DNA from 3 places in the Rossellomorea sp. GAMAL-10_SWC genome. Region 2 is predicted to be linked to each of the others. Evidence: predicted binding sites of a transcription regulator. Region 2 holds the regulator's gene; each other region holds the start of a gene.
The links. The regulator Rex, encoded in region 2, represses fermentation and respiration genes when NADH is low (regulators of the CRP and FNR family bind a similar motif). The targets are predictions, from matches to a motif close to TTGTGAAATATTTCACAA.
Positions count from the first base shown of each region.

Region 1: a site for Rex is predicted at 8,491-8,508, ahead of hcp (hydroxylamine reductase). Genes of this name have one in related genera too.
Region 3: a site for Rex is predicted at 3,176-3,193, ahead of V5E38_RS22090 (AtpZ/AtpI family protein). Genes of this name have one in related genera too.

Region 1 covers NZ_CP144911.1:2,478,025-2,489,203, forward strand. Annotated here, with positions in the region: gene spoIIM (stage II sporulation protein M) at 1-384, opposite strand, end outside; gene V5E38_RS12230 (alpha/beta fold hydrolase) at 593-1,459, opposite strand; gene V5E38_RS12235 (DUF975 family protein) at 1,634-2,323, opposite strand; gene V5E38_RS12240 (NUDIX hydrolase) at 2,402-2,947, opposite strand; gene mciZ (Z-ring formation inhibitor MciZ) at 3,050-3,187, shown strand; gene V5E38_RS12250 (aldo/keto reductase) at 3,225-4,136, shown strand; gene V5E38_RS12255 (GrpB family protein) at 4,165-4,662, opposite strand; gene V5E38_RS12260 (MarR family winged helix-turn-helix transcriptional regulator) at 5,028-5,504, shown strand; gene V5E38_RS12265 (MDR family MFS transporter) at 5,504-7,021, shown strand; gene V5E38_RS12270 (glycerophosphodiester phosphodiesterase) at 7,239-8,276, shown strand; gene hcp (hydroxylamine reductase) at 8,566-9,855, shown strand; gene moaA (GTP 3',8-cyclase MoaA) at 10,075-11,082, opposite strand.
Region 2 covers NZ_CP144911.1:4,114,716-4,125,894, forward strand. Annotated here, with positions in the region: gene groL (chaperonin GroEL) at 191-1,816, opposite strand; gene groES (co-chaperone GroES) at 1,876-2,160, opposite strand; gene V5E38_RS19855 (CPBP family intramembrane glutamic endopeptidase) at 2,435-3,106, shown strand; gene V5E38_RS19860 (redox-sensing transcriptional repressor Rex) at 3,154-3,780, opposite strand; gene V5E38_RS19865 (ABC-F family ATP-binding cassette domain-containing protein) at 3,942-5,867, shown strand; gene tsaD (tRNA (adenosine(37)-N6)-threonylcarbamoyltransferase complex transferase subunit TsaD) at 6,083-7,105, opposite strand; gene rimI (GNAT family protein) at 7,102-7,554, opposite strand; gene tsaB (tRNA threonylcarbamoyladenosine biosynthesis protein TsaB) at 7,564-8,256, opposite strand; gene tsaE (tRNA (adenosine(37)-N6)-threonylcarbamoyltransferase complex ATPase subunit type 1 TsaE) at 8,237-8,704, opposite strand; tRNA gene V5E38_RS19890 (tRNA-Asp) at 9,100-9,175, opposite strand; tRNA gene V5E38_RS19895 (tRNA-Met) at 9,180-9,256, opposite strand; rRNA gene rrf (5S ribosomal RNA) at 9,438-9,553, opposite strand; rRNA gene V5E38_RS19905 (23S ribosomal RNA) at 9,611-11,179, opposite strand, start outside.
Region 3 covers NZ_CP144911.1:4,559,540-4,570,718, forward strand. Annotated here, with positions in the region: gene V5E38_RS22080 (AmiS/UreI family transporter) at 25-657, shown strand; gene V5E38_RS22085 (S8/S53 family peptidase) at 833-3,037, shown strand; gene V5E38_RS22090 (AtpZ/AtpI family protein) at 3,299-3,523, shown strand; gene V5E38_RS22095 (ATP synthase subunit I) at 3,528-3,908, shown strand; gene atpB (F0F1 ATP synthase subunit A) at 3,973-4,644, shown strand; gene atpE (F0F1 ATP synthase subunit C) at 4,725-4,940, shown strand; gene atpF (F0F1 ATP synthase subunit B) at 5,146-5,649, shown strand; gene V5E38_RS22115 (F0F1 ATP synthase subunit delta) at 5,646-6,185, shown strand; gene atpA (F0F1 ATP synthase subunit alpha) at 6,208-7,716, shown strand; gene V5E38_RS22125 (F0F1 ATP synthase subunit gamma) at 7,802-8,656, shown strand; gene atpD (F0F1 ATP synthase subunit beta) at 8,720-10,132, shown strand; gene V5E38_RS22135 (F0F1 ATP synthase subunit epsilon) at 10,215-10,616, shown strand.

The DNA of each region.
Region 1 (11,179 bases), 1.6 Mb from region 2:
TAAAATACCATGCCAACCTAATTGATTGACTAAAAATCCAACTGTAAATCCAACTACCAATCCTTTCATAAATAATAGAATAAGAATGATTGGTAATCCGATGATTGAGATCCCTAACACCCAAATCAGTGCTAAAAACTTCAAATGAGAAGAATAGCTTGAAAGGAACACTTCATTTCCGCTAATATAATCACCATTATTAACTTGTCCAAAAAAATGTGTAATAAAGGATAGAATATCCTGCTTTTGACTCACATTCATACTATTTACGATGACTGCTCCAAATACTACACCAAAAAGTAAGATCACACTAACAAAAATATAGAGTGACAAATAATCTTTAACATGTTTTTTCATCGTTGATTTGACTGAGCTTCTTGTCATGATATCATCTCCTGGACTATATTCTCTCTTCATTTTATGAATGGACAAGTAATTTATTCTATTAATTTATAAAAGTTGAAAAATTAATAATAAAGAAAAAGTGGTTCTTGTTCCTATATTATGGAAAGGAATGATCATTTCAGTTCGAATTATTTCAACAAATAGAAAAAAGCTGTTAAAGTCAGGCAACGACTAAAACAGCTTTGTTTTAATTTAATAATTCAATTTGTTTTTTTATGATATGACCGATTGATTTTGCATTTTCTTCATTATTTCCATAAATAGTTGAATGTGTGTGGCCTTCTAATGTTTGACGGCTACCTTGATTCGTTGTTTCACAATATTCATTATGATATTTTTCAACTTTATGTAGTAATTCCTTTTTTTTCTTCAGATTAAGCTGTAAACCACTTTGATTGGAAGCTGTTAATACTAGTAAAGGAATATTCATTTTAATTTTCAATGCGTCCTTTATACGTAAGTTACTATAATGTAGGTTTTTCCACTCACTAACAACAGTCTTCCAATGCTTATAGCTCTTAATTGCGCTAATCATTTCGAACTGATTATCTGGGGTAGTTTTCATTATTTTATTAATTAGCTTATTTGGTATTGCCTTAGTAAGATTAAATTGGTTTGCATTTTTCATCATTAACGCAAATTGATATAGTAACTTATCATATAATTTCTGTTCATGTTCCTCTAGAGTCGGATGTGTTGGATCGAGTAAAATCATAGATTGGATAGCATTTGGAAAAAGGCGAGACAATTGGAATACAATATATGCTCCTAGAGAATGTCCTACAGCAATTAATGGACTTTTAATATTTAATGCTAATAAAATATCATAGCATTCAAAAGCTTGTTGTTCTGTTGATCGATCTGTAGTCCATATTCCACTTTTCCCATAACCTAAGCGATCGTATGTTATAACTCTGGCATATTTACTCAACTCTTCTTGTAAATACTTCCATTGATGAAGAGTATGCATCATTCCACATTCTAAAAGAACTGTGACTTTGCCATCCCCTTTTACTCGAACGTGATATGTGCCAAGCTCACCATTAACAAACAATATTCTCACCTTCATCGTATTTGATTAGTTGTCTTATTGTATTCATTTTTCCTGTTTTCTATTTTATCCTTAATTCTTTAATTTTTGCTTAATAAAAATGTTTTTTTTCGAGATAAGCATTAGAAACGTTAAAAAAAGACGTTAAAAAAATTAACGTCTTTTGTCTTAAAGTTTTTAAATTGTTTCTTTTTTTCCTTCGTAAGCTTCTTTTACTTCTTCGTAAAATTGAGCTTGAGTTGCAGAAAAATATGGTGCTACATAAAATAAAGCTAGCCCAAAAGTAATGATGATTAATAGAAGCCAACCGATGAATGAAAGCCATAATAAAAATAATTTCCATTTATATCCATCCATCATTCTTCTACTTAGTGTAATTGCATCTAATGCACCCATTTCAGGATGATCTTTTAAAATATATCCAACTTGTGAATAAGCGATTGATTTAATTATACCAGGTACTATTAGTAAAATAAGCCATAGAATTGTAAATAAAGTTACTAAAAATCCAACGAATATTCCTCTTATAAATTGATGTCCACTTTTAAAATAGAAAAATAAGTCCGATAAATTTTTTTCCTCATCACGAATAAGGTTTAAAAAGTAAACAATTAATCCATAACCTAGTAATGTGTTTACGACCCAAGTGATAATATCAATGACTGTTTGCACTCCTGCGGGAATTATCACTTTATCATCCATTGGATCCAAAAATAAATTCCCACTGTAATGGTAATTGACCGGTCCATTAAGTAACATATGAATAAATCCTTGTACTACCCAAAAAACCACAAGTGTTAAAATCGCTTTACCCCAATTACCAGATAGACGACTTTTAGCTGTTTTTTTAATTGATGAAATTCTCATCTACTCATCCTCTCAAAAAATGTCACTTTATTTTACCATGTTTATTTCCATATTTTGAGAATTATTTTTAATTTTATTTTAATTTTTTTGTAATAATTGTAAATATTGGACTGCAAAACATGTTTTTGCATCATGGATTGAACCTTTTTTTAGTTCCTCTAGACACTCGTCTAATGTTAGCTCAAAAATTTCAACAAATTCATCTTCGTCTAAAGCAGCACTATTTTCTAGTTTCTTTAAACCTTTTGCTACATATATATGTATGTACTCGTCTGCAAACCCCGGTGAAGTATAAAAAGATTGTATATGCTCCCAATTTGCTGCTTCATATCCAGTCTCTTCTTCTAGCTCTCGTTTAGCCGTTACAAGTGGCTCTTCGCCTTTTTCTAGTTTTCCTGCTGGAATTTCTAGAAGACTTCTTTCTAGCGCTTTTCTGTACTGCTCAACAAAAATAATTTTTCCTTCATTTGTAATTGGAATAACAGCCACTGCGCCGGGATGCTTTACGATTTCACGCGTACTTGTATTTCCATTCGGTAATTCTACCTTTTGATGATAAAGAGAGATAACTCTTCCTGTGAATATTTTTTCTTCCACTAGTGTTTTTTCTTCAAATTTTTTCATTTTTTTCATCACCTTGTTCTAATTTATATGGTTGTCACATACATTTTATCATTTATTTCATTAAAATACTTTCTGAAATGAGGTAGTCTGATGAAAATGTGTATGACGGAAAATTCTGTTGTCCTTGTGGGCTCCAAAACAGAAATTTTAAAAACCCTCGAAGTTATTAGTATGCAATATAAAACTGTTCAAGAATGGATTCAAAACTCAAATGGCAAGCTTCTATATGTTGTAAAATAATACTCTTTTCCCTACAATTATATTTGGAGGGATTTATATGAAAAAACGTAAGCTTGGTTCTACTTTATTAGAAATAACCGAAATTGGTTTAGGTTGTATGTCTCTTGGGACAGAAGAAAATGAGGCGATTTCAACAATTCATGCCGCAATCGATGCTGGAATCAATTACTTCGATACAGCTGATTTATATGATTTTGGTAAAAATGAAGAAATCGTTGGAAAAGCTTTAAAAGGTCGTAGAGATCAAGTGGTTATTGCAACGAAAGTCGGAAACCGCTGGAATAATTCAATTGATAATAAATGGTATTGGGATCCATCTAGAGCATATATTAAAGATGCTGTTAAGGACAGTTTACGTAGATTAAATACAGATTATATCGATTATTATCAGCTTCACGGTGGAACAATCGAGGATCAATATGAAGAAACTATTTTTACTTTTGATGAACTAGTAAAAGAAGGCTTAGTACGCCATTATGGAATCTCTTCAATTCGTCCAAATGTTATTAATCGATTTGTAAATCATTCATCTATACAAGGTGTTATGATGCAATATAATGTGCTAGAGCGTAGACCTGAAGAATTTTTTCCGCTTTTCGAAAAACATCATATTTCTGTCATTGCACGCGGTTCCGTAGCAAAAGGTCTATTAACAAGTAAATGGGTAAAGAAACTATCTAACAAGGGCTATATGTCCTATACAGAACAAGAATGTAATGAAACAATCCAAAGCCTTCTCCAACTTCTAGATGAGGAACAATCCTTACATAGCTTAGCTTTACAATATGTTCTTTCTCATAAAGCAGTTTCATCGTTAGCTGTTGGAGCTCGAAATAAAGAACAATTACTAGATAATCTTAACGCATATATAGCAAAACCATTAAATTCACAACAAATCGCCAAAATAAAAGAAATTTCACTTCTTACGAAATACGAGGAACATCGTTAAGCCACTCCTTCCTTCCAAGGAAGGAGTGTTATTTCTTCCATTTACTTGCTTTTCGATCGATTTCATCTAAAAATTCTTTTCGTCCCCTTTTATATTCTGTTTTGTTTTTAGCAAGTTCTTTTTTTAATTTTATATATTCCATTGTTTGATCAGTATGCGCAATCATATATTCCCTAAATGCAATATTTCGTTCAACAGCAGCATTTCCTTCTGGGTATACTTGAATATGAAAACTACAATTATCATCACATTTGATAAAAAATCTTCTGTCTTGATTAGATTGATTCCCCAATTGTTCGTAACCTAACGTTTTTAGAACATCACTATACTCATCAAACTTTTTTAAGCATTTAACTACGATCATTAAGTCAATGATTGGCATCGCAAACATATTCGGAATTGAAGTACTCCCTATATGATAAATTGCTGCTTTCTCCGGTAATAATAGATCAATTGCCTCTTTTTCTGACTGAAAATCTTCTTCCCAGGAAGTACGATAAGGTACAATTTCAATATTCTTTTTCATAGTGAACACCTACACTTTTTTCATTAACCTTCCTTTAATAGCATTCGTTAAAGGTCACTTAATTATTGAAAAAATTAATTGGGTGAAATAAGTGTATAAAAATAGATTCTAAATCATCATGACTTTTCACCTACCTCCAAATACCTAGAATGAAACTTTTTCTATTTATATAAACTAATCCCTTTAACCTAAAAATCATTTAATAAATGTTTTAAAAATCATCATTTAATACTAAATTAAATTTTGGTTAAAATACTCACAATTTCTACTTTTATTGGTTTCTTTGCATTATAATTATTTTAGTTACTAAGATATTTAGTTACGTTAACTTTTTATAGTACTTCCTATTTTAAGGAGAGAATGAAATGTCAGAAAACCCAATCATTCGAAGTGAATTTATTCCGTCTCTAATAATGGAATTTAGAAAATTTAGCACTTCAATCGTTCTTTTTAATGAAGGGCTTGCCTCGAACCTGCATTTAAATGCGACTGATTTACGATGTCGAGAGTTACTTTGTCATACTGGTCCAATTTCAGCTGGAAAGTTATCTCAATTAACACATCTAACTACTGGTGCTATAACAGGAGTTATTGACCGACTTGAAAAAGTCAATTTTGTTGAACGTATTCAAGATCCGAATGACCGTAGACGAGTAATAATTCAACCTGTGTATGAACGTGATGATGAATTAGCAGAGCTTTTTAAACCATTATCTGACTCTCTTTCTAATATTTTTAACCAGTATGATGACAAAGAGTTAACGTTATTATTTAAATTTTGGAATGATATTAATGATTTGATTCCAAAAGAGACTAAAGAATTAAATAAGGGGGAAACTTAATGGTTTCAAAAGACAGTAAGGTTGGCTTTGTCGTAGCAGGTCTATTATTAGGAATGCTCATGGCGGCTATGGATAACACAATTGTTTCTGCTTCGATGCCGACAATTGTTGGAGAACTAGGTGGTTTAGACCAATTTATTTGGGTAACCTCTGCATATTTGGTTGCTACTATGGCAAGTATGCCGATTTTTGGTAAGTTATCGGATATGTATGGACGTAAACGATTTTATTTATTAGGGCTTTTAATTTTCTTAATTGGTTCAGCATTATGTGGAACAGCAAATAGTATTGTTCAATTAAGTGTTTATCGTGCGATCCAAGGAATTGGCGGAGGTTCATTAATGCCAATAGCCTTTACAATTATTTTCGATATTTTCCCTCCTGAAAAGCGAGGAAAAATGACTGGTTTATTTGGTGCAGTTTTTGGTCTTTCTAGTGTATTCGGACCACTATTAGGAGCATATATTACTGATCAAATTGATTGGCGTTGGATTTTCTATATCAACTTACCTTTAGGTATTATTTCTTTATATTTAATTTCTCAGTTTTATAAAGAAAATCTGCACCTTAGAAAACTTAAAATCGACTGGTTTGGTGCAATTACACTTGTTGGTTCAGTTGTCAGTTTAATGTTTGCACTTGAATTAGGTGGAAATGAATACGATTGGAATTCTGGTCCAATTATTTCCTTATTTGCCATCTTTGCAGTATTGTTTATTGCATTTATTCTAATTGAAAGAAAAGTTGAAGAGCCAATTATTTCATTTAGCTTATTTAAAAAGCAGCTATTTGCGGCAACTCAAGGTGTTGCATTTTTCTACGGTTCTGCTTTTATTATTACGACTGTATTAATTCCACTTTTTGTTCAATCAGTTTATGGTGGTACAGCTACAAATTCTGGTATCATTCTTATTCCGATGATGCTTGGTTCAGTTGTAGGTAGCCAGGTAGCGGGACAATCGGTACGTAAATTTAGTTATAGAAGCATCATGTTAGTTTCAGTTGTTTTATTCTTTATTGGAATGTATTTATTAAGTACATTAGATACTAATACAGCTCGATCAACAGTAACGTTTTATATGATTATCGCTGGTCTTGGAATGGGTTGTTCATTCTCATTATTAAGTATGGCAACTCAACACAAAATCGAACCTCAAAAACGAGGCATCGCTACATCAACAAATACTTTCTTTAGAACATTAGGTATGACAATTGGTGTTACTATTTTTGGAACAATTCAAAACCACGTATTTAAAAATAAATTAAGTGATTTACTTGGTAATTTAGGTGCATTCGGCGGAAAAGTTGACTCACGTGCATTATTATCTGCTGATGCAAGAGCTAAAATTCCACCAGAAGTACTGCATAAAATCTCAGAAGCAATGGCCCATTCTGTTGCGACCACTTTTAAATGGACACTTATTCCAATTACTTTAGGTTTTATCGCGATTATCTTAATGGGTAAAGAAAAGTTAACTTTTGAAGTAAAAGAAAATAGAGCGAAAAAAGCTCAATAAAAATAAAGCCAAATCCTATTTAAAATGGATTTGGCTTATTTTTTTCTATAAAAAACTAATTATTTTTACATTTTTCAACATTTATTTACTTTTATTTATTATTTTAATCATTTCAACTTTAAATTCGTCAACTATTCTTAAAGAGTAATAGATTGATATGAGGAGATGATTAAAACTGAATAGGAAAAAGTTAATTTTAGCAGCAATGACATCACTAATGGTATATTCAGGAGTTAGCCAAGTTTCAGCACAAACAATATCTGTGCACCAGAATACGTTTAAGTCATTTGGACCAAAAGGATTTGACCTTCAAGCACACCGTGGAGGACTGGGGCTTACAGTTGAATCAACTATAGCTTCATTCTCACATGCACTTGAACTCGGCGTAAGCACCCTTGAGCTTGACGTACAAATAACTGAGGATCATCAAGCTGTTATTACGCACGATCGTAAGATTTCTAGTACAAAATGTTCTGACACAAAGCCAGCATTCGTTGGCGATTCAGAGTACCCCTACGTTGGTAAATACATAAAAGATTTAACGCTAGCTCAAGTAAGAACGCTCGATTGTGGTTCAAAAGGTCTACCCCAATTCCCTGGCCAGCAACTAAGTCCTGGTGCTCGTATGCCACTGTTAACCGAGGTATTTGATCTTGTAAAGAAATACAAAGCTAAAAAAGTGTGGATGAATATCGAAACGAAAGTTGAAGCTGGAGCACCAGAACAAACAGCTCCTCGAGAAGAATTTGTTCAAATCGTTGCCAAACAAGTACGTGAAGCTGGGATGTTGAACCAAGTATCAATTCAAAGCTTTGACTGGGGTTCGCTCAAGCTTATGAATGAAGTTGAACCTCGATTGCCTCTTGTTGCGCTAACGAACGGACCAGAATTTCTACAACCTGGCAAACCTGGTAAATCACCTTGGTTAGGTGGAATCGATATAGATGATTTTGATGGAAATCTCGTTGCTGCGGCTCATTCATTAGGTGTAGATGCAATTTCTCCAGTCCATGGATTCCCACAGGATGGCAAAATTACTGATTCGAACTACACGCCTTATATTACTAAAAGTATGGTTCAAGAAGCTCACCAGTACGGTATGAAGGTCATTCCATGGACAGTTGACGACCAGCCAACTATGCAAAAGCTTATTGATGATGGTGTCGATGGAATCATAACGGATTATCCTGACCGACTACGTGATGTGATGAATCAGTATCATTTTAAGTTACCTAAAAGCTACTCTGCAAAGTAATTCATATATTTAAATTTAGTTTATTATTCTCTCATTATATAAAAATCAGTGCTTTGTATAATCTTAATGTTGATTTTGAAAAAAAGGGTGTCTATTAAGGCACCTTTTTTATTAGAAGATAAATTTTTCTCGCTCTCTATTTGTTTTCTATGGATCTTATTTGATTTTATAACTTTTTTATTTAAAATAATTTATTTTTTAATTTATCGATTTCATGTGATTTAAGTCACAAACAATGATTATATCCCGCCATATAATAAGTTTATTCAAATTGTTAGGGGGATGAATGATGTTTTGTAACCAATGTGAACAAACTCCGGTTGGTGGTTGTAAAATTGTAGGTGTATGTGGAAAAGATGAAACAATTGCAAGTTTACAAGATACGATGGTTTATGGATTAAAGGGAATTGCAGCTTATCGAACACATGCAGCTCAATTAGGGTATACTGATCCATTTGTTGACCAAGTAACACATGAAGCTCTATATATGACTTTAACAAATTCTAATTTTAACTTACAAGAACACATAGATATGGCTATGAAAGTAGGTCAAGCCGCAATTCGTGTAATGGAGCTTTTAGATGAAGCTCATATTAAACATTTTGGAATTCCTGAACCTGTACAAGTTTCTTCTAATAGAATTGAAGGAAAATGCATTGTTGTTACTGGTCACAATTTATTTGCATTAGAAGAATTGTTAAAACAAACAGAGGGTAAAGGTATACATATTTACACTCACTCTGAAATGCTACCGGCTCACGGTTATCCAGCATTGAAAAAATATCCACATTTAAAGGGGAACATCGGAAAAGCTTGGTTTGATCAACGTCGTTTATTTGAAAAATTCCCAGGAGCGATTTTAGCAACCACAAACTGTGTGATGCCAATAAAAGGTAGTTATGCAGATCGCTTCTTCTCATATGAAGTCGCGGGATTAGAAGGAGTAACTAAGATTATAGAGGAAGATTTTTCACCACTAATTCAACGTGCATTAGAACTACCAGCAGCAAATATCGAATCAGAAGAAGTAATGACTACTGGTTATCATCACGAAACAGTTTTGTCTATTGCGCCTGAAATTGTAGAAGCTGTAAAAAATGGAAAGATTCAACGCTTCTTTGTTGTAGCAGGTTGTGACGCCCCAGGTAAAGGTGGAGAATATTATCGTGAGCTTGTAACTTCTTTACCAAATGATACAGTAGTTTTAACAACATCTTGCGGTAAATTTCGATTTAATGATGTAGACTACGGTACTGTAACTGGTACAAATATTCCTAGATTTATAGATTTAGGGCAATGTAATAATTCAATTTCAACAATTAAAATTGCGGCTGCATTAGCAAAAAGCTTTAATTGTAGTGTCAATGAATTACCAGTGAGCATTATACTTTCTTGGTTTGAGCAAAAAGCTGTAGCCATTTTATTAGGTTTATTTAGTCTAGGAATCCAAGACATTCGAATCGGACCAAAAGCACCTGACTTCATTAATGAAGGCGTATTAAATGTATTAGTTGATGCATTTGGCTTAAAATTAATTACAAATGCACAAGACGATTTAAAAGCTATATTACAAGGCTAATAGCCTAATTGAACAAGGAACTTCTCTTACATGAGAAGTTCTTTTTGCTATTGAAAAAAAGTTGTCATTTAAATAAGGATTGTCTTGGTGATTTCCACTACAGAATGCTCGCTTTCCATGAGTCATGGGCTAAAGCCTTCCCGATTCTTTGGGGTCTCACCCTTCCTGCATCTCCTAAAGAGGACTATAAAAAAACAACTATACAAAAATAGTTGTTTTTTATCCGCCAATATAAGACATTTCAATTTTACGATTTTTATGACTTTCTTCAGTACGGATCTCAGAGTATCTGTCGTCTCTTTTTTCCCATATTGATTGAATTGTTGCTGAAATGGATTTATCTGTAACGCCAGTACGCAACATTTTTCTTAAGTCATACCCTTCTGAAGCGAATAAACAGGTGTATAGCTTTCCATCTGTAGATAGGCGGGCTCTTGTACATGAACCGCAGAAGGTTTCGGTAACTGATGAGATAAATCCTACTTCGGTATTCGTTCCTTTATATCGATATCGTTTTGCTACCTCGCCAAAGAAATCCTGCTCTATTGGCTCCAACTCAAATTGTTCTTGGATCATATCGAATAATTGCTTCTTTGAGATAACGTCTTTAAAATTCCATCCATTTGTACACCCTACATCCATATACTCTATAAATCGTATTGTAATATTTTTCTCTTTAAAAAAACGCACCATTGGTAATACTTCTGTATCATTTAGACCTTTCTTTACTACCATATTTACTTTGACTTCTAGCCCTTCTTCCCTAGCTACAAAAATTCCATTTAAAACTGTGGAGACGCTCATATTCATATTATTTATCTTCATGAAAACTTTATCTTCCAGAGAGTCTAAGCTTACATTTACGCTGCAAATTCCGGCTTCTTTAAGTGCTTTGGCGTTTTTTGCCAAAAATACACCATTTGTTGTTAACGTCACATATTTAATTCCTTCAATTTTTGAAAGACGTTTAACCAGTATTGGTAGATCTTTTCTTAAAAGAGGTTCCCCCCCTGTTAACCGAATCTTTTCCACACCTATTTTTGCAAATAATTTTGCTAATCGAACAATCTCCTCAAAGGATAGGATTTCATCTTTACTCATAAAGGGATAGTCAACTCCAAATATCTTTTTAGGCATACAGTAGCTGCATCTAAAGTTACAACGGTCTGTGACAGATATTCTTAAATCTCGTAATGGTCGATTGCGGGTATCGAGAATATTCTTCATTTTTTTCCACCCCTTATTTTTTGTACGACTATATTAGCATACAAAATTCTTTCACTGTATGATGTATGTCACAACCTTGTATTTAAACTATTTAGTA
Region 2 (11,179 bases):
AGCTTGTCCTTCTCTTAATATATTCAGAAAATATTAAATTTGTTAATAGAAAAAAGTATGAAAGAAATACTAATTTTTCATGTTAAAACCGAGTTGATTTCTTTGGTGAAAAAGAACAACAACCAATATTTTTAGATCTCGCAATTATATGCGAAAAAAAACCCTTGATTGCTCAAGGGTTTTTTCTTTATTACATCATGCCGCCCATGCCCATGCCGCCCATATCAGGCATTGCTGGAGCATTTTTCTCAGGGATGTCAGCTACTACTGCTTCAGTTGTTAAGAACATAGCAGAAACAGATGCTGCGTTTTGAAGTGCAGAACGTGTAACTTTAGTTGGGTCAACGATCCCTTCTTCGATCATGTTTACCCATTGTCCGTTAGCTGCATTGAAACCAACGCCAACTTCCGCACTTTTTAATTTCTCAATAATTACTGATCCTTCTAGACCAGCATTTGTAGCGATTTGACGAACTGGAGCTTCAAGTGCACGTAATACGATGTTGATACCTGTTGCTACGTCACCTTCTGCTTCGATTGCAGCTACTTTATTATATACGCTCATTAATGCAGTACCACCACCAGCTACAATACCTTCTTCAACTGCAGCACGTGTAGAGTTTAATGCATCTTCAATACGTAATTTACGCTCTTTTAATTCAGTTTCAGTTGCAGCACCAACTTTGATTACTGCTACACCACCAGCTAATTTAGCTAAACGCTCTTGTAATTTTTCGCGATCAAATTCAGAAGTAGTTTCTTCTAATTGAGCACGGATTACGCCGATACGTCTTTGGATTGCTTCAGTTTCACCAGCACCCTCAACGATTGTAGTGTTTTCTTTTGTTACTACAACTTTTGAAGCACGACCCAATTGAGTGATGTTAGTTGTTTTAAGATCTAATCCTAATTCTTCTGTAATCACTTCACCGCCAGTTAAGATCGCGATATCTTCTAACATTGCTTTACGACGGTCACCGAAGCCAGGAGCTTTAACAGTAACTGCATTGAACGTACCACGTAATTTATTTACGATGATCGTTGCTTGTGCTTCACCTTCAACATCCTCAGCAATGATTAATAGTGGCTTACCTTGTTGAACAACTTGCTCAAGTACTGGTAAGATTTCTTGAATGTTTGTTACTTTTTTATCTGTGATTAAAATATATGGATTTTCTAATTCAGCAACCATTTTCTCTGAATTTGTAACCATGTAAGGAGAAGAGTATCCACGGTCAAATTGCATACCTTCTACTACTTCTAACTCAGTTGTGAAACCTTTTGATTCTTCAAGAGTAATAACTCCATCGTTACCAACGCGCTCCATTGCTTCAGCAATTAATTGTCCAACTTCTGGATCCGCTGAAGAAATTGCAGCAACTTGTGCGATTGACTCTTTACCTTCAATTGGTTTTGAGATAGTTTTTAATTCCTCGATTGCTACAGCAACTGCTTTTTCGATCCCTTTACGGATACCCATTGGGTTTGCACCAGCAGTTACGTTTTTAAGACCTTCACGAATCATAGCTTGAGCTAAAACTGTCGCAGTTGTTGTACCGTCCCCAGCAACATCATTTGTTTTGCTAGCAACTTCTGCAACTAATTTTGCACCCATATTTTCAAATGCATCTTCTAATTCGATCTCTTTTGCGATTGTAACACCATCATTTGTAATTAATGGAGAACCGAATTTTTTCTCAAGAACTACGTTACGTCCTTTTGGTCCTAAAGTTACTTTAACAGCATCAGCTAAAGCGTCTACACCACGTAACATTGCGCGACGTGCTTCTTCACCAAATCTAATGTCCTTTGCCATGAAAATGACCTCCTTATAATATAAAAAATTTATTTTTTAATTTAAGTATTTTTATTTTATTAACCTATGATTGCAAGTATATCGTTTTCGCGAAGTACTAAGTATTCAGTGCCACCGTACTTAACTTCTGTTCCTGAATATTTAGAGAAGATAATGCGGTCACCTACAGATACTTCTAAAGCTACGCGCTCACCATTTTCAAGTACTCGGCCAGTACCTACTGCAACAACTTTGCCTTCTTGTGGCTTTTCTTGTGCACTACCTGGTAACACGATACCACTAGCAGTTTTTTCTTCAGACTCAACAAGCTCAATTACAACACGATCACCTAATGGCTTTAACATGTGTAATACCTCCTCAATAATCAAATCATTATTTTTTAGCACTCATGTATATTGAGTGCTAACACAATTATTAGTTTAAATAATATCAAAAAATTTTGCAAGCCCGAAGCAGGCACTTTTCTTGTCGAAATTTAATAAGTTTTTTTCTTTACAATCAAAAGTAAAATAAAAAGTGAAAATTTCTTTTAAGAAACAAAAGAAACGAGTAAAATAATGTACGTGTTGTTATAAACCTTTGGGTTCTGAAAAATATCAACACAAAGGAGCTATCGTATTGAAAACTAGAGATTTATGGATTTTATTAACGTATGTCGTTCTTCAATATTCAGCGGTATTTGGGGTGCCCTATTTATTAAATAGTAACTTATACGTTGGAGTGGATCAGAAAACAGCTTCTCTTGAAGCGGTGGCATTATGGGGTTGTATTAGTTTCGTTAGTGGATTAATTATTATACTTATCTTATTACATAAACCCATTTATGAAGGAATAAAGAATCTAAAAACTAATTTTCGTACAATAATAAATTGGGTTATTTTAGGTTATTTCATAACAATGTTAACTCAAATCATTTGTAATTTAATTTTAATTTATGTATTTGATTTACATAAGGGCTCAGAAAATACTCAAAATATCATAAACATCGCTAAGCTTAACCCGGCTTTTATTATCATCCCAAGTCTAGTTGCACCAATTTTAGAAGAGATTATTTTTCGTCGAATTATTTTTAAAAGGCTTTATAATCGTTTACCATTTATTATTTCTGCTGGGATTAGTTCAGCGATCTTTTCGCTTATGCACGGAGACATGCCCTTCTTTTTATCATACTTTTTAATCGGTTTTGTATTTTGTTATCTGTATAAACGAACAAACTCAATTATGGTACCAATCTTAACACATATGTTAATGAACTCTTTTGTCGTTTTTCAGCAGATCAATTTACATTAAAACCAAAAACCCCCAATTTTTTTGGGGGTTTTTATTTTGATATGAATTTATTGTTGTAAAAAATATGCCAATGTTTGCAGTTCAACTGCTAAGTCTATATGATGAATGCGAATATGTTCTGGTACACTAATTCGTGCAGGTGTGAAATTTAAGATTCCTCTAATATTTTTTCCATTTAATCGATCAGCTATTGATTGTGCTACAGGTGCAGGAACAGTTAAAATAACGATTTGGATATCTTCATTCATAACTTCCTCTAGATTATCTAGATTATAAACGGGTACTCCACCTATTTCAGTACCAATTTTATTTGGATCAATATCAAATGCCATCTCAATTTTTGTATTATTATTTTTTATAAAATTATAGTGTAAGAATGCTGTTCCTAAATTACCAACACCAATTAATGCAACTTTCATAACTTCATGCTGGTTAAGCGCTTTCGAGAAAAAAGTTAATAAATAATTTACGTTATAGCCATAACCTTTTTTACCGAGTGCTCCAAAATATGAAAAATCTCTTCTAATTGTAGCGGAATCTACCTTTACTGCTTCACTTAACTCTGCTGAAGAAACTCTTTGTTTACCTGATAAAGACAAATTCTTTATAAAACGGTAATATAAAGGTAGACGTTTAGCAGTAGCTTGTGGAATTTTAATTTGTTCCGAATCCATTTTTTAATCCCCCACTTACTGTAATTCTTTTTACTATGGTGTGTAATTTGACTTTATTTTAGTAATAAAGTACTTGTTCTAATGTAAAATATACACTATATTTAAGAATTTTGACAGTCTACAGTTACATACATAAAAAATTTTGCAATGAGGTGTTATCCATGATTCTTTTACAAGTAAATAATGTCTCAAAGTATTTTGGTAGTGACATTATACTTTCAAATATAAAATTAGAAGTTCAAACGAGTGATCGAGTTGCCATAGTTGGACGTAATGGTGCGGGAAAATCTACATTATTGAAAATCATAGCAGGCGAAATATCCTATGATGGCGGTGAAATAAATAAACCTAAAGACGTTACTGTAGGCTACCTAGCCCAAAACTCTGGTTTACAAAGCGATAAAACGATTTGGGAAGAATATTATTCTGTATTTAATCATTTAGTAGAGATGCAGGACAATATGAGAAAATTAGAAGTTAAAATGACTAGAGAGGATGTCTACTCAAATCAAGCCGTTTATGACAAGGTTATGAATGAATATGATCATCTTCAATATACTTTCAAAGAAAACGGTGGTTACCAGTTTGAAGCAGATATTCGTTCAATAATTAGTGGTTTAGGTTTTAGTAATGAAGATTACGAAACAAAAATTTCTTCGTTAAGCGGTGGACAAAAGACGAGACTGGCATTAGGTAAGCTATTATTGACAAAGCCTGATTTGTTAATCCTGGATGAGCCTACGAACCATTTAGATATTGACACTCTAAGTTGGTTGGAGCGCTACTTACAGTCATACCCTGGTGCTGTATTAATCGTTTCCCACGATCGATATTTCCTTGATCAAGTTGTTAATATTGTTTATGAAATATCTAATCATAAGCATCAACGATTTGTTGGTAATTATAGTAAGTACCTTGATCTAAAAGCAGCTCAATATGAACAAGAGTTAAAACAGTTCGAAAAGCAACAAGAGGAAATCTCTAAACTTGAAGATTTTGTGCAGCGTAATATTGCGCGTGCTTCAACTACCAAAAGAGCTCAAAGTCGTAGGAAACAATTAGATCGTATGGTTCGATTAGACAGGCCACTTGGAGACGAATCTTCGGCTAATTTTTCATTTACAATTGAAAAACAAAGCGGTAATGATGTGTTGTCTGTACAAGATTTATTTATTGGCTATGATCGTATCCCAACAATTGATGAGCCGATGAGATTCGTACTGAATCGAGGCGATAGTGTTGCTTTAGTCGGTCCAAATGGTGTTGGTAAATCGACATTACTTAAAACGATTATAGGAGATTTAGAAAAATTACAGGGAACGATTGATTTTGGTGCAAACGTTTCGGTTGGATATTATGATCAAGAGCAAGCAAAACTAACTTCTAATAAAAGAGTATTAGACGAACTTTGGGATGATTATCCATTAAAGCCCGAACAAGAAATTCGAACAATATTAGGGAACTTTTTATTTTCTGGAGATGACGTGACAAAGATTGTTACCTCTTTAAGTGGTGGAGAAAAAGCAAGATTAGCTTTGGCTAAGCTTATGATGAAAAAAGCTAATTTCCTAATTCTTGATGAGCCTACTAACCACTTAGATTTAGATAGTAAAGAAGTGTTAGAAAATGCTTTATTAGACTACCCTGGAACGATTTTATTTGTTTCTCATGATCGTTACTTTATGAACAGATTATCCACAAAAACTTTTGAACTAGCAAAAGCAGGATTATCAATTTATTTGGGTGATTATGACTATTACCAATTTAAGAAAAACGAAGCATTTGAAAAAGAACAAGCAGAAAAAGAGGCTACATTAGCACAGGTTAAACAATCCTCTCAACCAATTTCTGATTATCAACAAGACAAAGAATTGAAGAAAAAACTACGTCAAACTCAGCGCCGAATAGAGGAAATTGAAAGTAATATATCGCAATTTGAGCTTGATATAGAGACGATCGAACTAGAATTATGTAAGCCAGAAGTTTATGGTGATTTTCAATTAGTACAAGAATTAACAAATAAGAAAAATGAGATCGAAGCTAAGTTAATAGACCTAATGGAAGAATGGGAGAACTTACAAGATTAATGACTAAACGGATAAGCTTTTTGCTATCCGTTTTTCTTATCTACATATTTATCCACATATATTCAATCATCATTTAGCTTTTACACAGGTTTATACACATTATCCACAGAAAAACAGTAATGTTATACACAATTTTGTACACATAGTTTAATAAGTTTTTAACAAATAAAAAGTACTTATCCACATTTTATTAAAAAATTGTGAATAAGTACTTCTTACATATTCTCTAAATCCAAACCTGGATTCCCGTTTAATGCCAAATTACCTAGTTTTCCTTGTTTTAAACGGATAAATGCAGCAGCACCAATCATCGCAGCATTATCTGTACAAAGTGATAGTGGTGGTATAACTAATTCTATATTACTCAAAGCATTCATCTCTTCTTGTAATGTAGCTCTCAATCCTTTATTAGCTGCCACTCCTCCGGCTAATAAAACTTGTTTTACATTATATTCTTTTGCAGCTTGAATTGTTTTTGAAACAATTACTTCAATTACGCTCTCTTGGAAGCTTGCTGCGACATCCGCAGGTGATACTTCCTCGCCTCTTTGCTCGGCATTATGCATATAATTAATAACTGCTGACTTTAATCCACTAAAACTAAAATCATAGCTACCCTCTTCTAACCAAGCTCTAGGAAAAGGAATAGTCGCATTACCTTCTTGTGCTAGACGATCAATGTGAGGACCACCTGGATAAGGTAATTTAAGTGTTCTAGCGACCTTATCATAAGCTTCTCCTGCTGCATCATCCCTTGTTTCACCTATTACCTCAAAAATGCCATCTTCCTTCATGTAGACAAGCTCCGTATGTCCACCAGAAACTACTAATGCTAATAGTGGATATTGCAGGGGCTGTACAAGTTGATTAGCATAAATATGACCCGCAATGTGGTGTACTCCTATAAGCGGTAATCCATGTGCAAATGCAATTGCTTTTGCCGCATTGACCCCAATTAGTAACGCTCCAACCAGTCCTGGACCTTCTGTAACTGCAACGGCAGCTAGATCTTCATATTCTACCTGTGCCTGCTTCATTGCTTCTTCGATTACTAAAGTTATTTGTTCAACATGTAATCGTGATGCAACTTCAGGTACAACTCCACCAAAACGTTTGTGGATATCTATCTGAGTAGCTACTACATTACTTAAAATTTCATTTCCGTTTTTAACAACTGCTGCTGAAGTTTCATCACAGCTTGTCTCTATAGCAAGAATTAAACAATTTTCATTTATCATTTCAAATTCACCCACATAACTAATGCATCCTCAAAATTATCTGTATAATAGCTTTTTCGAATACCACCATCTTGGAAGCCCAGCTTTCGATATAGTCCCATTGCTACATGATTCGATACCCTAACTTCTAATGTTAATGTATCTGCTCCAAGATTTTTAGCAGTTTCCATTACCGCACAAAGTAACTTTTCGCCAAGACCTACTCCTCTATAATCTGGCAAAATAGCTATATTTGTAATATGTCCCTCGTCAATGACCACCCATAATCCACAATAACCTATTATTTTCTCATCAACTTCAGCCACTATATAATTGGCAAATTGATTCGAATACAACTCATTATAAAAAGCATCATATGTCCATGGTGTAGGGAATGATTGTTTTTCAATTTCTACTATTTGATCTAAATCTTCTTCTTTCATTTTACGAAAAGCAACCGATGAGATCATAATATCCTCCTACTTTTCTTGGCTTGCTAGCCAATTAGCTTCTGCTTCTGATAATCTTAAATATTCTGGTGCAAAATTATGAACTGATTCTTCTTTTTCTTCTAAGCTACATGTAAACAGTTCACTTGGTCTCTGGTTATTCATACTTTCTTTTGCAAAGACAGCTTTATCTTTTAAATGCTCAATAATAAATTCTTTATGAATTGATACATCATTACCAATAAATAAGATTTGTTCATTATAAGATTGAAGCTTTTCAATCCATATACTTCGGTCAATATTGCAGTCTTCTAATACCTCATTAGTAACCTGCCCTCTAAAATCATAAAGACCAGTAAATAATAAGTTGCGTCTTGCATCAAATAATGGGCAAACTAATCCATTAAAATATCGCCCGTTAGCAGCCAATACCTTCAAACTTGATACTCCGATTATTGGGATATTTAAAGTGAAAGCTAATGATTTAGCCACAGTGACACCAATGCGTACACCTGTATAAGAGCCTGGACCTTTTGCAACTACTATTTTAGATAGTTCCTTTGGTTTTATATTGCATTCTTCCATTAAAGTACTAATTGCTGGCATTAATCGTACAGAATGGTTTTTATTAATAAATGTTATCGTTTCTCCAATAACAGATTGATCTTTTATTAGACTAATCCCCATAACATTTGTAGATGTATCAATTGCTAAAACGGTCATTTTTTATTAACTCCTTACAAATAAATTCATACCTAGATCCACTTGGAATAAAAGTAATCATTCTACCATTTTCTTCATGAGTTATTATGATTTTTAAGAATTCATTTGGTAAGTAATCTGAAATTAAATGAGCCCATTCTACAACACAAACACCTTCACCCATAAAATACTCATCAAAGCCTAAATCTTCACTACTACCTTCTAAACGATAAACATCCATATGATATAGAGGAATTCTACCTTTATATTCTTTAATAATATTAAAAGTTGGGCTATTAACCGTTCTTTTTACATCAAGACCTTTAGCAAATCCTTTTGTAAAAGTGGTCTTTCCAGCACCAAGGTCTCCTTCTAATAATATTACATCTTTTTGTTGCACTAGTTGTCCGAGAAAAAATGCAATTTCTTGAGTTTCTTCCTCAGTATTTGTATGTAAAACAATTTCCAATTACTTCACCACCAAAATTCTAACTCGTCTATTTCTAACTTTGCCATATTATATCATTTCAAAACATTAAGCGAATGTCAAACAGTAATATTCTTTTGAATAGTTTAAATTAATTATTGAAATTTACATTAGGTTGTTTTCTTTTCTTTTGTTACTTATCCCGCTTTTTGCATGCCGTAAACAGTGTCTTCTAGTCGCATAGGCTCCTTGTAACCTCTACCTAAGCTTCCAAATTAAGTTTGAGTTAGGCAGTCTTTGCTTGTGTCAGATTCTGTTTTAAACAGTTATCGTTATAAGTAATAATCTTACAAATAAGGTCTAATTATATATTACACATTTCCAATATAATAAAAAAAACGAAACAATTTTTTGTTTCGTTTTAAGAATCGTATGTATGGCGGTCCCGACCGGGATCGAACCGGCGATCTCCTGCGTGACAGGCAGGCATGTTAACCGCTACACCACGGGACCATTTTGGTTGCGGGGACAGGATTTGAACCTGCGACCTTCGGGTTATGAGCCCGACGAGCTACCAGACTGCTCCACCCCGCGATAATGAGAAAACAATTTAATTTAAAACCATGAAGTTTAACCTGTTAAGACCATCCCAATCTCAGGATGTTAATACAAGTAGCGGCTCGATTGGTATGCTGAAGTAATTACTTCGAAGCATATTCGTTCGTGCTCCACCCCGCGATAATGTGGAAATAATGTATTTCCATAAAAAATCCAAACCAGGCGACGTTCTACTCTCACAGGGGGAAACCCCCAACTACCATCGACGCAAAAGAGCTTAACTGCCGTGTTCGGTATGGGAACGGGTGTGACCTCTTTGCCATAATCACCTGATTTGTATTGAGTTGTACTTCGTACCCTCAAAACTAGATAATGTCATCATCAAACTTGTTAGTTAAGTCCTCGACCGATTAGTATCAGTCAGCTCCACGTGTCACCACGCTTCCACCTCTGACCTATCAACCTGATCGTCTCTCAGGGGTCTTACTAGCTTAACGCTATGGGAAATCTCATCTTGAGGGGGGCTTCATGCTTAGATGCTTTCAGCACTTATCCCTTCCACACATAGCTACCCAGCCATGCTCTTGGCAGAACAACTGGTACACCAGCGGTGTGTCCATCCCGGTCCTCTCGTACTAAGGACAGCTCCTCTCAAATTTCCTGCGCCCACGACGGATAGGGACCGAACTGTCTCACGACGTTCTGAACCCAGCTCGCGTACCGCTTTAATGGGCGAACAGCCCAACCCTTGGGACCGACTACAGCCCCAGGATGCGATGAGCCGACATCGAGGTGCCAAACCTCCCCGTCGATGTGGACTCTTGGGGGAGATAAGCCTGTTATCCCCGGGGTAGCTTTTATCCGTTGAGCGATGGCCCTTCCATGCGGAACCACCGGATCACTAAGCCCGACTTTCGTCCCTGCTCGACTTGTAGGTCTCGCAGTCAAGCTCCCTTATGCCTTTACACTCTTCGAATGATTTCCAACCATTCTGAGGGAACCTTTGGGCGCCTCCGTTACTCTTTAGGAGGCGACCGCCCCAGTCAAACTGCCCACCTGACACTGTCTCCGAGCCGGATCACGGCTCTAGGTTAGAATTTCAATACAGCCAGGGTAGTATCCCACCGACGCCTCCACCGAAGCTAGCGCTCCGGCTTCTCAGGCTCCTACCTATCCTGTACAAGCTGTACCAAAATTCAATATCAAGCTGCAGTAAAGCTCCACGGGGTCTTTCCGTCCTGTCGCGGGTAACCTGCATCTTCACAGGTACTATAATTTCACCGAGTCTATGGTTGAGACAGTGCCCAAATCGTTACGCCTTTCGTGCGGGTCGGAACTTACCCGACAAGGAATTTCGCTACCTTAGGACCGTTATAGTTACGGCCGCCGTTTACTGGGGCTTCAATTCAGAGCTTCTCCCGTAAGGGATAACCCCTCCTCTTAACCTTCCAGCACCGGGCAGGCGTCAGCCCCTATACTTCGCCTTGCGGCTTCGCAGAGACCTGTGTTTTTGCTAAACAGTCGCTTGGGCCTTTTCACTGCGGCTCTCCCGGGCATACACCCAAAAGAGCACCCCTTCTCCCGAAGTTACGGGGTCATTTTGCCGAGTTCCTTAACCATAGTTCTCTCGCTCACCTTAGGATTCTCTCCTCGCCTACCTGTGTCGGTTTGCGGTACAGGCACCTATTTCCTCGCTAGAAGCTTTTCTTGGCAGCGTAGAATCAGGAACTTCGGTACTATATTTCCCTCGCCATCACAACTCAGCCTTATGATGTGCGGATTTGCCTACACATCAGCCTAATTGCTTGGACGCGCATATCCAGCAGCGCGCTTACCCTATCTTTCTGCGTCCCTCCATTGCTCAAACGGAAATGAGGTGGTACAGGAATATCAACCTGTTGTCCATCGCCTACGCCTGTCGGCCTCGGCTTAGGTCCTGACTAACCCTGGGAGGACGAG
Region 3 (11,179 bases), 440 kb from region 2:
CAATTTTCTTTTTAACAAGTCACTATGGGAGCTGTAGGTTTACTTTTATCTGGTGCAACTCTGTTTTTAAATAGTCTTGTTTTATTAAATAAGGCGAATGCTAAAAGTGCAGCATTATTAAACTTATTTGTTGGTACTTTACAAATCGTTTTTCCTATCTACTTATTAATGCATTTAGGTGCTGGTAAGTGGGAATTATTTAATACGGCAAGTATTTTCTTTTTTGGTATTACTTATTTATATAATGGATTTACAAATCTTAAAGGTTTTAATGGAACAGGCTTAGGCTGGTTCTCTCTTTGGGTTTCCATCATGTCTGTCCTTTGGGCTTTCGTGAACTTCGCTATAATTCATGATGTAGTAGGCGGATTATTGTGGGTTATGTGGGCATATTTATGGTATCTATTCTTTGCTGGCCTAGTATTAGGTAAGAAAATAGAACGATATACAGGAATCGTTGCAATGATTCAATCTTGGACTACAATTACTCTTCCTGCATTTTTTATGCTTTTAGGGATTTGGCAGGAGACAGTAATTTTAAATGCATGGGTCGTAGTTTTAGGAGCATCCATATTGTATTTTGTGATCCATGAAGTGAAAGCGTATGTTACAAATAAAAAATTCCAGTTGTTTAACCAACCCGAATTAAAAAATTAATGATAATACTAAAAGACTAACTTTTTAAGGAAGCTTAATGCTTTACCTAGAGTTAGTCTTTTTTTATTTTGAAAACTTTGTAGGTTCTAGAGAAAATTACCTTTTTATACATGAATGAACGATTAGTGAGAAAGCTAAAAAGAAAATATCTTATATAAAGGAGAACCTGCATTGAATGAAAAATTACTTTCTTAAAATAATTATTTGTCTAGTTTTTTTACTAATTCCATTTAAAGAAGTTTATGTAAATGCACATGAACAACAAAAACAAGTTGCTTTAATTTCGATTAAAGATGGAATGATTACACAGGCCATAAAACATATTGCTGAACGTTTCCCAAATGTAACTGTAAGGCAACAATACACTGAGACGTACTATGGTTTTTCAGTATCGGGTTCTCTTGAAGAGTTATCACAGTTAGCTAAAATGCCGTTAGTAAAGGACATGCATTTTGTTACAACTTATAGAGCTCATTTGGAAGATAGCATCCCTTTTATTGGAGCTGACGAAGCTCAATTATATAAGGATCAAAGGGGAAGAAAGATTACGGGTGAAGGCGTTAAGGTAGGAGTAATCGATACTGGTGTAGATTACAGACATCCTGATTTGAAATCAAATTATGGTGGCGGGTACGATACGATTGATTTAGATAAAGACCCAATGGAAACTAAACTTGAAGAAAAAAGTACATTTCATGGTACTCATGTAGCTGGTGTAATAGCGGCTAATGGAAAAAGAAAAGGCGTTGCACCTAAGGCAACAATCTATGCATACCGTGCCCTTGGCCCTGGTGGCGTTGGTACATCTGAAACGGTTATGGCTGCAATTGAGCGAGCAGTGAAGGATAAAGTAGATATTATTAATTTATCACTTGGTAATGATGTCAACGGACCAGACTGGCCGACAAGTATTGCGTTAGATAAGGCAGTAGAGAAGGGGGTACTTGCAATTACAGCTGCAGGAAACTCTGGACCAGGACTATGGACTGTTGGTTCTCCTGCAACTGCATCAAAGGCTTTAACAGTTGGTGCGAGCTATCCTCCTGTTCTTTTCCCATCTATACATGTACAAAATAAAGAGACAATTATTAGTCCTATGATTGGATCTGCTAAATGGGGTAAAGGTTTAAATGGGCGATTTGTATTTAAGAAATATGGGGAAAAGCGTGATTTAAAAAGAGTGAAAGACAAAATAGTCTTGCTTGAAAGAGGAAAAATCACATTCACTGATAAAGTAAAAAATGCTCAAGATGCTGGTGCAAAAGCTGTTATTGTCTTTAATAATATTGATGGAAATTTCATCGGACAAATTAAAGGTAAATTTACTGTTCCAGCTGCGACTATTTCAAGAAAAGAAGGCTTAATGATTAAGAAGATCATTGAAAAAAGTAGAGTGGAAGCTAAAACTGGACATGAAAAGAAGGTAGATATTCTAGCGGATTTCAGCTCTAGAGGGCCAGTAACAGGTACTTGGCAAATGAAGCCTGATTTATTAGCTCCAGGTGTACAAATAAAAAGTACAATTCCCGGTGGGTATTTAGCACTTCAAGGAACGAGTATGGCAAGTCCACACGTTGCTGGAGCAGCTGCTCTAGTAAAACAATTGCACCCAGATTGGAGTATGGAGGATTTAAAAAGTGTGCTAGTCAATACAGCAACACCATTATATAAGAATAATAAAAAGATGTATCATGCGTACGAACAAGGGGCTGGAAGATTAGATATTGAAAAAGCACTAGAGACTGAGACAACATTATTCCCGACGTCTTTATCTTTAGGAGTAACAAGAAAAACAGATTTACAAGTTAAGAAAGATTTTGTCGTTAGAATATCTAATAAATCAAATATATCAAAACAAGTTACAGCTATAAATAATCAGCCAGCCACTGGAATACAATGGGTATTACCTAAGCCTTTTACTATTCCACCGCATACTAGCAAAAAGATTAATCTTACTGCAACAGTTGATACGAAGGTATTAAGAGATGGATTTTATGATGGGGCAATTACGTTTAGTACAAATGATGATGAAAATCTAAGAATGCCGTTTTTATTACTACAAGGAGAACCGAACTTTCCGTCAGTAATGGGATTTCACTTTGGAAGAGTAAAAGGAAAAAATCGCTATAAATATGAGCTCTATTTACCAAGTAAGGTTGAGGAATACAAAATTGCTGTTTTTGAATCAGAAACATTCCGTTTGTTAGGTGTTATTGATGAACAGGAGAATAGTAAAAGGGGGATTATCAAAAAGGAATTAGTTTTAAAGGACTTTCCAAAAAGCGGGATTTATAAGTTTGTGATCTTTTATAAACGTAAACAATATGAAAGTGCAACGGAATCTTACGTTAACGTCGCTAAAATTTATGTTGAAGACTAAAAATTGGTAAGTAATTTTTAATAGTTTTTTAATTTAGGTAATTGACACATTTTTGTAACATATTGTATGCTTAACATGAATGTTTAAAAGGGTTTTTATTGTATGTAAATACTATGTTATTAAAATTTTTTGAACGTTTTGTGAACAATTTGTGAACGTTTTCAATGTTTAGAGATTTTAGCAAATATTTGTTGTAGAATTAACCATGATAAGACTTTTGGCAATTTTTTGAGAATGAAAATTGACATGGAGGGATTTTGTATGAAAAACAACAATCAACATCCTCTTAAAGCAATGGCACTCATGTCTTCCATTCTAGCTCAGCTTGTCGGTTCTATTCTCATAGGCATCTTTTTAGGAAGATGGATTGATTCATTTTTTAATTGGCCAGTACCAGTATTTATGATCATCTTTTTACTGTTAGGATTATTTACTGGAATCTATGGCACGCTTAAATTAGTTAAGCAATTCACACCAGGGGACTAGTTACATGCAAAAAGATAATTTTAGACGATTCACACGAGATATGTTGTATATCATTGCTTTAGCAGTTTTGGGTTGGGCATTTACCGACTATAAAACAATATTCACAGGCTATATTCTCGGAACAGTAACTAGCTTTTATTGTATATGGATTCTTCACAGAAAGATAAATACCTTCTTTGACCGAGTTTTAAAGCAACAAAAAGTTCGATCTTTAGGTACTGTAATTTGTCTTTCAGCGGTGGCTCTAGCTATGGTCATCGCGCTTCGGTATGAAAATTTTGTGAGCATACCGGCACTAACTGCGGGACTAATGACAGGACATCTTGTCATTATGATACATTTTGCATTACAACAAACGTCTTTTGCAAGGAAGAGAGGTGAATAAATTGGAACACGGCACTTATGGTTTTAAATTTATTGGTTTAGATTTTACGTTAACAAATGTTCTAATGACAACCATTGCTGCAGTAATCGTTTTTATCATCGCAGTTACATGCGCAAGAAGTCTACAAATACGCCCATCAGGAAAGCAAAACTTTTTAGAGTGGGTTATAGATTTCGTTAAAGGCATTATCAACAGTACAATGGATTGGGAAACTGGTGGTCGCTTCCTTACACTAGGTGTGACATTACTTATGTACATATTTGTTTCAAATATGTTAGGTCTACCATTCGATATCTCATTCGATGGAAACTCAGTTTGGAAATCACCTACATCAGACCCAGTCATTACTTTATCATTAGCAATCTTTATAGTTGGTTTATCACATTATTATGGTATTAAGATGCGCGGTTTTGGAGCGTATGGTAAAACATTCTTCCAACCAATGCCATTCTTATTCCCATTAAAAATTATTGAGGAATTAGCAAACACATTAACGCTAGGTCTTCGACTTTACGGTAACATTTACGCGGGGGAAATCTTACTAGGTTTACTTGCAACAATGGGTACACATGCTTATGCAGCAAGCGCAGGAGAAGGCGTTCTTTGGACAATTGCAGCGGCAATACCAATGATCATATGGCAGGGATTCTCTGTATTTGTTGGTTCAATCCAAGCGTTTATCTTCGTAATGTTAACAATGGTTTACTTGTCACATAAAGTGGCGGACGAGCATTAATCTGCTCATTAAAATTGGTAGTTAGATAAAAATTATAAAAAAAAATATATTTCTTATGATTAAGAAGGAGGAAATTTAAAATGGCTTTAATCGCAGCGGCAATCGCAATAGGTTTAGGTGCACTAGGTGCAGGTATTGGTAACGGTTTAATTGTATCACGTACAGTAGAAGGTGTTGCTCGTCAACCAGAATTACGTTCAACTCTTCAAACTTTAATGTTCATCGGGGTTGCATTAGTTGAGGCACTTCCAATCATCGCGGTAGTTATCGCGTTCATGGCATTTGGTAAAGCTTAAGATTTATACAAGCAGTTAAAAAATGGCGAAGTTTGTGTTCACATTTACTTCGCCATTCCTTTATGGCACTTTTGTTGTAAAGATTGAATTTTGAAAGTAAAGCTAGGGTCGGTAAGAGTCCTAGGCTATGTTATAAAAAAGAAAAATTATTAAATGATACCCTCGAAGGGAGTGAAGGCTTGTGTTAAACGGTTCATTATTCGTAATCGGTGAAGCAAACGGACATGGTATACCTTGGGGCGATGTAGCGTTTCAATTAGTAATCTTCTTAATCCTACTTGCTTTATTACGTAAGTATGCATTAGGACCTGTAATGGGAATTATGAAACAACGTGAAGATCACATCGCTAATCAATTAGACTCAGCTGAGAAAAACAACGCTGATGCAATGAAACTAGTTGAAGAGCAAAAGCAAGAGTTAGTTGCTGCTCGAACTGAAGCTCGTGAGCTTCTTGAGAAAGCTAGAAAGCAAGCTGATGTACAACGTGAAGAAATCGTTGCAGCAGCAAAAGCAGAAGCTGAAAACTTGAAAGAAAGCGCTAAACGTGAAATTACGCGTGAAAAAGAGCTTGCAGTACAATCAGTTCAACAACAAGTTGCTTCATTATCTGTATTAATTGCTTCTAAAGTACTTGAAAAAGAAGTGAAGTCTGAAGACCAATCTGCTATTTTTGATCAATATCTTAAAGAAGTAGGCGAAGCTAAATGAGTAACGAATTAGTTGCAAAACGCTACGCAAACGCTCTTTTTGAATTAGCAACTGAACAAAACTTAGTAGAAACTGTTGAACATGACTTACAAGTAGTGAAAAAGGAGTATGTAGAAAACTTAGAATTAAATAAGTTTTTACAACATCCTGGTATCACAAAAGAAAGCAAAAAGTCTGTCTTAAATGACACGTTTGCTTCAATCTCTGAAACGGTATTAAATCTAGTATGCTTATTAGTTGATCGTGGACGAATGAGCACTATTTCTAACTTAGTAACTGAATATGTAAAAATTGCGAATGAAACTCGTAATATTGCAGATGCAACAGTTTACTCTGTGAAGGCAATGTCTTCTGAAGAACTAGATAAAATTGGAGCGTTATTCGCTTCTAAATTAGGTAAAAACTCAATACGTTTGAAAAACGAAATTGATCCATCTTTAATTGGTGGGTACAAAGTTCGTGTTGGAAACCGTATTTTTGACGGCAGTTTAAAAAATAAACTTGTTCGAATTGAACGTGAATTAATCGCAAAATAGTTTGTAGATAGGGGTGAAATGCATGAGCATCAAAGCTGAAGAAATCAGTGCGCTGATTAAAAAGCAAATCGAAAATTACCAAACTGAAATAGAAGTTAGTGATGTTGGTACAGTTATCCAAGTTGGTGACGGTATCGCTCGTGCTCATGGTCTTGACCAATGTATGTCTGGAGAACTAGTTGAGTTCTCTAACGGCGTTATGGGACTAGCACAAAACTTAGAAGAAAACAACGTAGGTATTATCATCTTAGGACCTTACACAGGCATTAAAGAAGGCGACGAAGTTCGTCGTACTGGACGCATCATGCAAGTTCCAGTTGGTGAAGCATTAGTAGGACGTGTAGTAAACTCATTAGGTTTACCAGTTGATGGTCTTGGCCCAATCGAAACAACTAAATCTCGTCCAATTGAAAACGCTGCTCCAGGCGTAATGGCACGTAAATCAGTACATGAGCCATTACAAACAGGTATCAAAGCGATCGACGCTCTTGTACCAATCGGACGTGGTCAACGTGAGTTAATCATCGGTGACCGTCAAACTGGTAAAACAGCTGTTGCTATCGATACAATCCTTAACCAAGCTGACCAAAACATGATCTGTATCTATGTTGCAATCGGTCAAAAAGAATCAACAGTTCGTGGACTTGTTGAAACTTTACGTAAGCATGGCGCATTAGATTACACAATCGTTGTAACTGCACCTGCTTCATCTCCAGCTCCAATGTTATACTTAGCTCCTTTCGCTGGTGTAACAATGGGTGAAGAGTTTATGTACAATGGTAAACACGTATTAGTAGTATACGATGATTTATCAAAACAAGCGGTAGCTTACCGTGAGCTTTCACTATTATTAAAACGTCCTCCAGGTCGTGAAGCATATCCAGGGGATGTATTCTACTTACACTCTCGCTTATTAGAGCGTGCAGCTAAGTTAAATGATGAATTAGGTGGCGGTTCATTAACTGCATTACCATTCATTGAAACACAAGCTGGTGATATCTCAGCTTATATTCCAACAAACGTAATCTCGATTACTGACGGACAAATCTTCTTACAGTCTGACTTATTCTTCTCTGGCGTACGTCCAGCGATCAATGCAGGTCTTTCTGTATCACGTGTTGGTGGTTCAGCGCAAACTAAGGCGATGAAATCAGTAGCAGGTACGCTACGTCTTGACTTAGCGTCATTCCGTGAGCTTGAAGCATTTGCTGCGTTCGGTTCAGACTTAGATAAAGCAACTCAAGCTAAACTTAACCGTGGTGCTCGTACAGTTGAAATCCTTAAACAAGGTTTACACAAACCATTAAAAGTAGAAAAACAAGTAACATCTTTATATGCATTAACACGTGGCCACTTAGACAGCGTAGCAGTTGAAGACATTACTCGTTTTGAAGAAGAAATGTTAGCTTGGATGGACGTAAACGCTAAAGGTCTTTTAGATGCTATTCGTGATACTGGTAAATTACCAAACGAAGCTGACCTTGACGCTGCAATCACAAGCTTTAAAAAGAACTTTATTGCTTCTAAATAAGAAGGCGATTTAAATATCTGGATTTGAAGGATCGGGCTTTAGCTCGTCCTTCATTTAACTGTTTACCAAAAGGTGGTGAAAACCTGTGGCATCATTACGCGATATAAAAACAAAAATTAATTCAACAAAAAAGACAAGCCAAATCACAAAAGCGATGGAGATGGTTTCTGCTGCGAAATTAAACCGTGCTGAGCAAAACTCTAAGCAATTCGTTCCTTACATGGAAAAAATGCAAGAGGTAGTTGGTAGCGTGGCAAAAGGTGTAAACAGTAGACATCCGATGCTAGTAACTCGTCCAGTTAAAAAGACTGGTTACATTGTCATCACTTCTGACCGTGGTTTAGCGGGTGCATTTAATAGTAACGTATTACGTGCGGTAACTAATACAATTAAAGAGCGTCATAAATCGAATGATGAATTTGCAATTATTGTACTAGGTCGAGTTGGACGTGACTACTTTAAGCGTTTAGGTTACCCAATCGTTGAAGAGGTTCTTGGACTTCCAGATCAACCTTCATTCGATGATATTCAAAAATTTGCTAATCGTACAGTTCAAATGTACACAGATGGCATTTTTGATGAGCTTTACTTATCATATAATCATTTCGTAAGTAAGATTTCTCAAGAAGTTACTGAGAAAAAGCTATTACCTTTAACAGATATTGACACAGGTAAGGCAACAACTAATTACGAATTTGAACCATCTGATGATGAAATCTTAGAAGTTTTACTGCCTCAATATGCAGAAAGCTTAATCTTTGGTGCATTATTAGACAGTAAAGCTAGTGAACACGCTTCACGTATGACAGCGATGAAAAGTGCAACTGATAATGCGAAAGAAGTTATTAGTAAGCTTACTCTTCACTATAACCGTGCGCGTCAAGCAGCAATTACACAAGAAATTACTGAAATCGTCGGTGGGGCAGCAGCACTTGGCTAATCTGCTTACAACGGCTATATAAATTGATCGGCTTTTAATGAAACAATGCTAGGAGGAAAAGCGATGAGCAATGGTATTATTACTCAGGTATTAGGTCCAGTAGTAGACGTAAAGTTCGAAAATGGCCAATTACCACAAATATATAATGCGTTACGTGTTCGTAAAGAAGCGGGCGATGCAAACGAAGTAAACATTGATTTAACATTAGAAGTTGCTCTTCACTTAGGTGACGATACTGTTCGTACAGTTGCAATGGCTTCAACTGATGGATTAGTACGTGGAATGGAAGCAGTTAACACAGGGAAACCAATTTCGGTTCCAGTTGGTGACGCTACATTAGGACGCGTATTCAATGTGTTAGGTGACAACATTGACTTAGACGAAGAACTTGGAGAAGACGTACGTCGTGACCCAATTCACCGTCAAGCACCTAAATTTGAAGAATTAACTACAAAAGTAGAAATCCTTGAAACTGGTATCAAAGTAGTAGACTTATTAGCTCCTTACATCAAAGGTGGTAAAATCGGTCTATTCGGTGGTGCGGGTGTAGGTAAAACTGTATTAATTCAAGAATTAATTAACAACATTGCACAAGAGCACGGCGGTATCTCAGTATTCGCTGGTGTAGGTGAGCGTACTCGTGAAGGTAACGACTTATACCACGAAATGAGCGACTCTGGCGTTATCAAGAAAACAGCGATGGTATTCGGACAAATGAACGAGCCACCTGGTGCACGTCAACGTGTTGCCTTAACTGGTTTAACAATGGCTGAATATTTCCGTGATGAGCAAGGACAAGACGTGTTATTCTTTATCGATAACATCTTCCGTTTCACTCAAGCAGGTTCTGAGGTTTCTGCCCTATTAGGTCGTATGCCTTCTGCGGTAGGTTACCAACCAACTCTTGCTACTGAAATGGGTCAATTACAAGAGCGTATCACTTCAACAAACAAAGGTTCTGTAACTTCGATTCAAGCGATTTACGTTCCTGCCGATGACTATACGGATCCAGCACCAGCTACAGCGTTCGCTCACTTAGATGCAACAACAAACTTAGAGCGTCGTTTATCTGAGATGGGTATTTACCCAGCGGTAGATCCATTAGCATCTACATCTCGTGCATTAAACCCTGAAATCGTTGGTGAAGAGCACTATGAAGTAGCTCGTCAAGTACAATCAACTTTACAACGTTATAGAGAACTTCAAGATATCATCGCAATCTTAGGTATGGATGAGTTATCAGAAGAAGATAAATTAGTCGTAGCTCGTGCTCGTCGTATTCAATTCTTCTTATCTCAAAACTTCCACGTTGCGGAGCAATTCACAGGACAAAAAGGTTCTTACGTACCAGTTAAAGAAACTGTTAGTGGATTCAAAGAGATCTTAGAAGGTAAATACGATACTCTTCCTGAAGATGCATTCCGTTTAGTTGGACGCATTGAAGAAGTAGTAGAAAAAGCAAAAACACTAGTATAATAATTGTCTAATCGACAGCTTGTTCATCATTCTAACTGAATGGACTTGATTAGCTCACGAAGCTAGACAGGAGGAGTTCACTATGAAGACAATGAAAGTCAGTATCGTCACTCCTAATGGACCGGCTTATGAAGGCGAAACAGAATTCGTTAGCACGAAAGCAACTAGCGGTGAGCTAGGTATTTTACCAGGACACATTTCAACTGTGGCACCGTTAGCAACAGCACCTGTTAAAATTAAATCACCAGCTGGAACAGATTACGTTGCAGTTAGTGGCGGATTCATTGAAATTCGACCTGAAGCCGTTACAATATTGGCTCAATCTGCTGAAGCATCAACTGAAATCGACGTTGAGCGTGCAGTAGAAGCAAAAAAACGTGCAGAAAAACGTCTACAAGAAAGACGCCCTGACACAGATATCAAACGTGCAGAACTTGCTTTACACAAAGCAATGAACCGTTTAAACGTAGCACAATATAAGTAATTAAAAAAAGAGCCCTTTTGGGGCTCTTTTTTTGTTGGGTTATTTTGGGGTGGGTGTTAGTAGAGTGATAAGGGTGCAATTATAGTCGGGGTGCTGCTATTAAAATCAAAGAAACTGCAATTAAGTACAATGAAAGTACAAATAAATAGGTTGAGCGTGCAAATAAATTTAAATGAGTAGCAAATAAACTGTAGGTGCAATTAAAATCGATGAAACTGCAATTAAAAATTGTAAAACTGCAAATTAAATTAATAAAACTGCAAATATAATCTGGTTACTGCAATTAAATTTTGTAAAACTACAATTAAAATTGAGATAACTTCAATTAAATCTACGAAAATTTTTAGACACAGAAAGAAATAAGGAGATTAGCTAAACAGTTAATAAAGAAACATCAGCTTTTAGATCAAAATATATTAGATAAGTACAATATTGTTAAAAATGATCTACTAACTGGTGTAATTTGTATTAATTGTTATCAGTTTTTAATGGTTCGAGATAAAGGGAATTGGATTTGCAAGAATTGCTTATATGTTTCAAAAGTAGCACATATTAATGCTTTA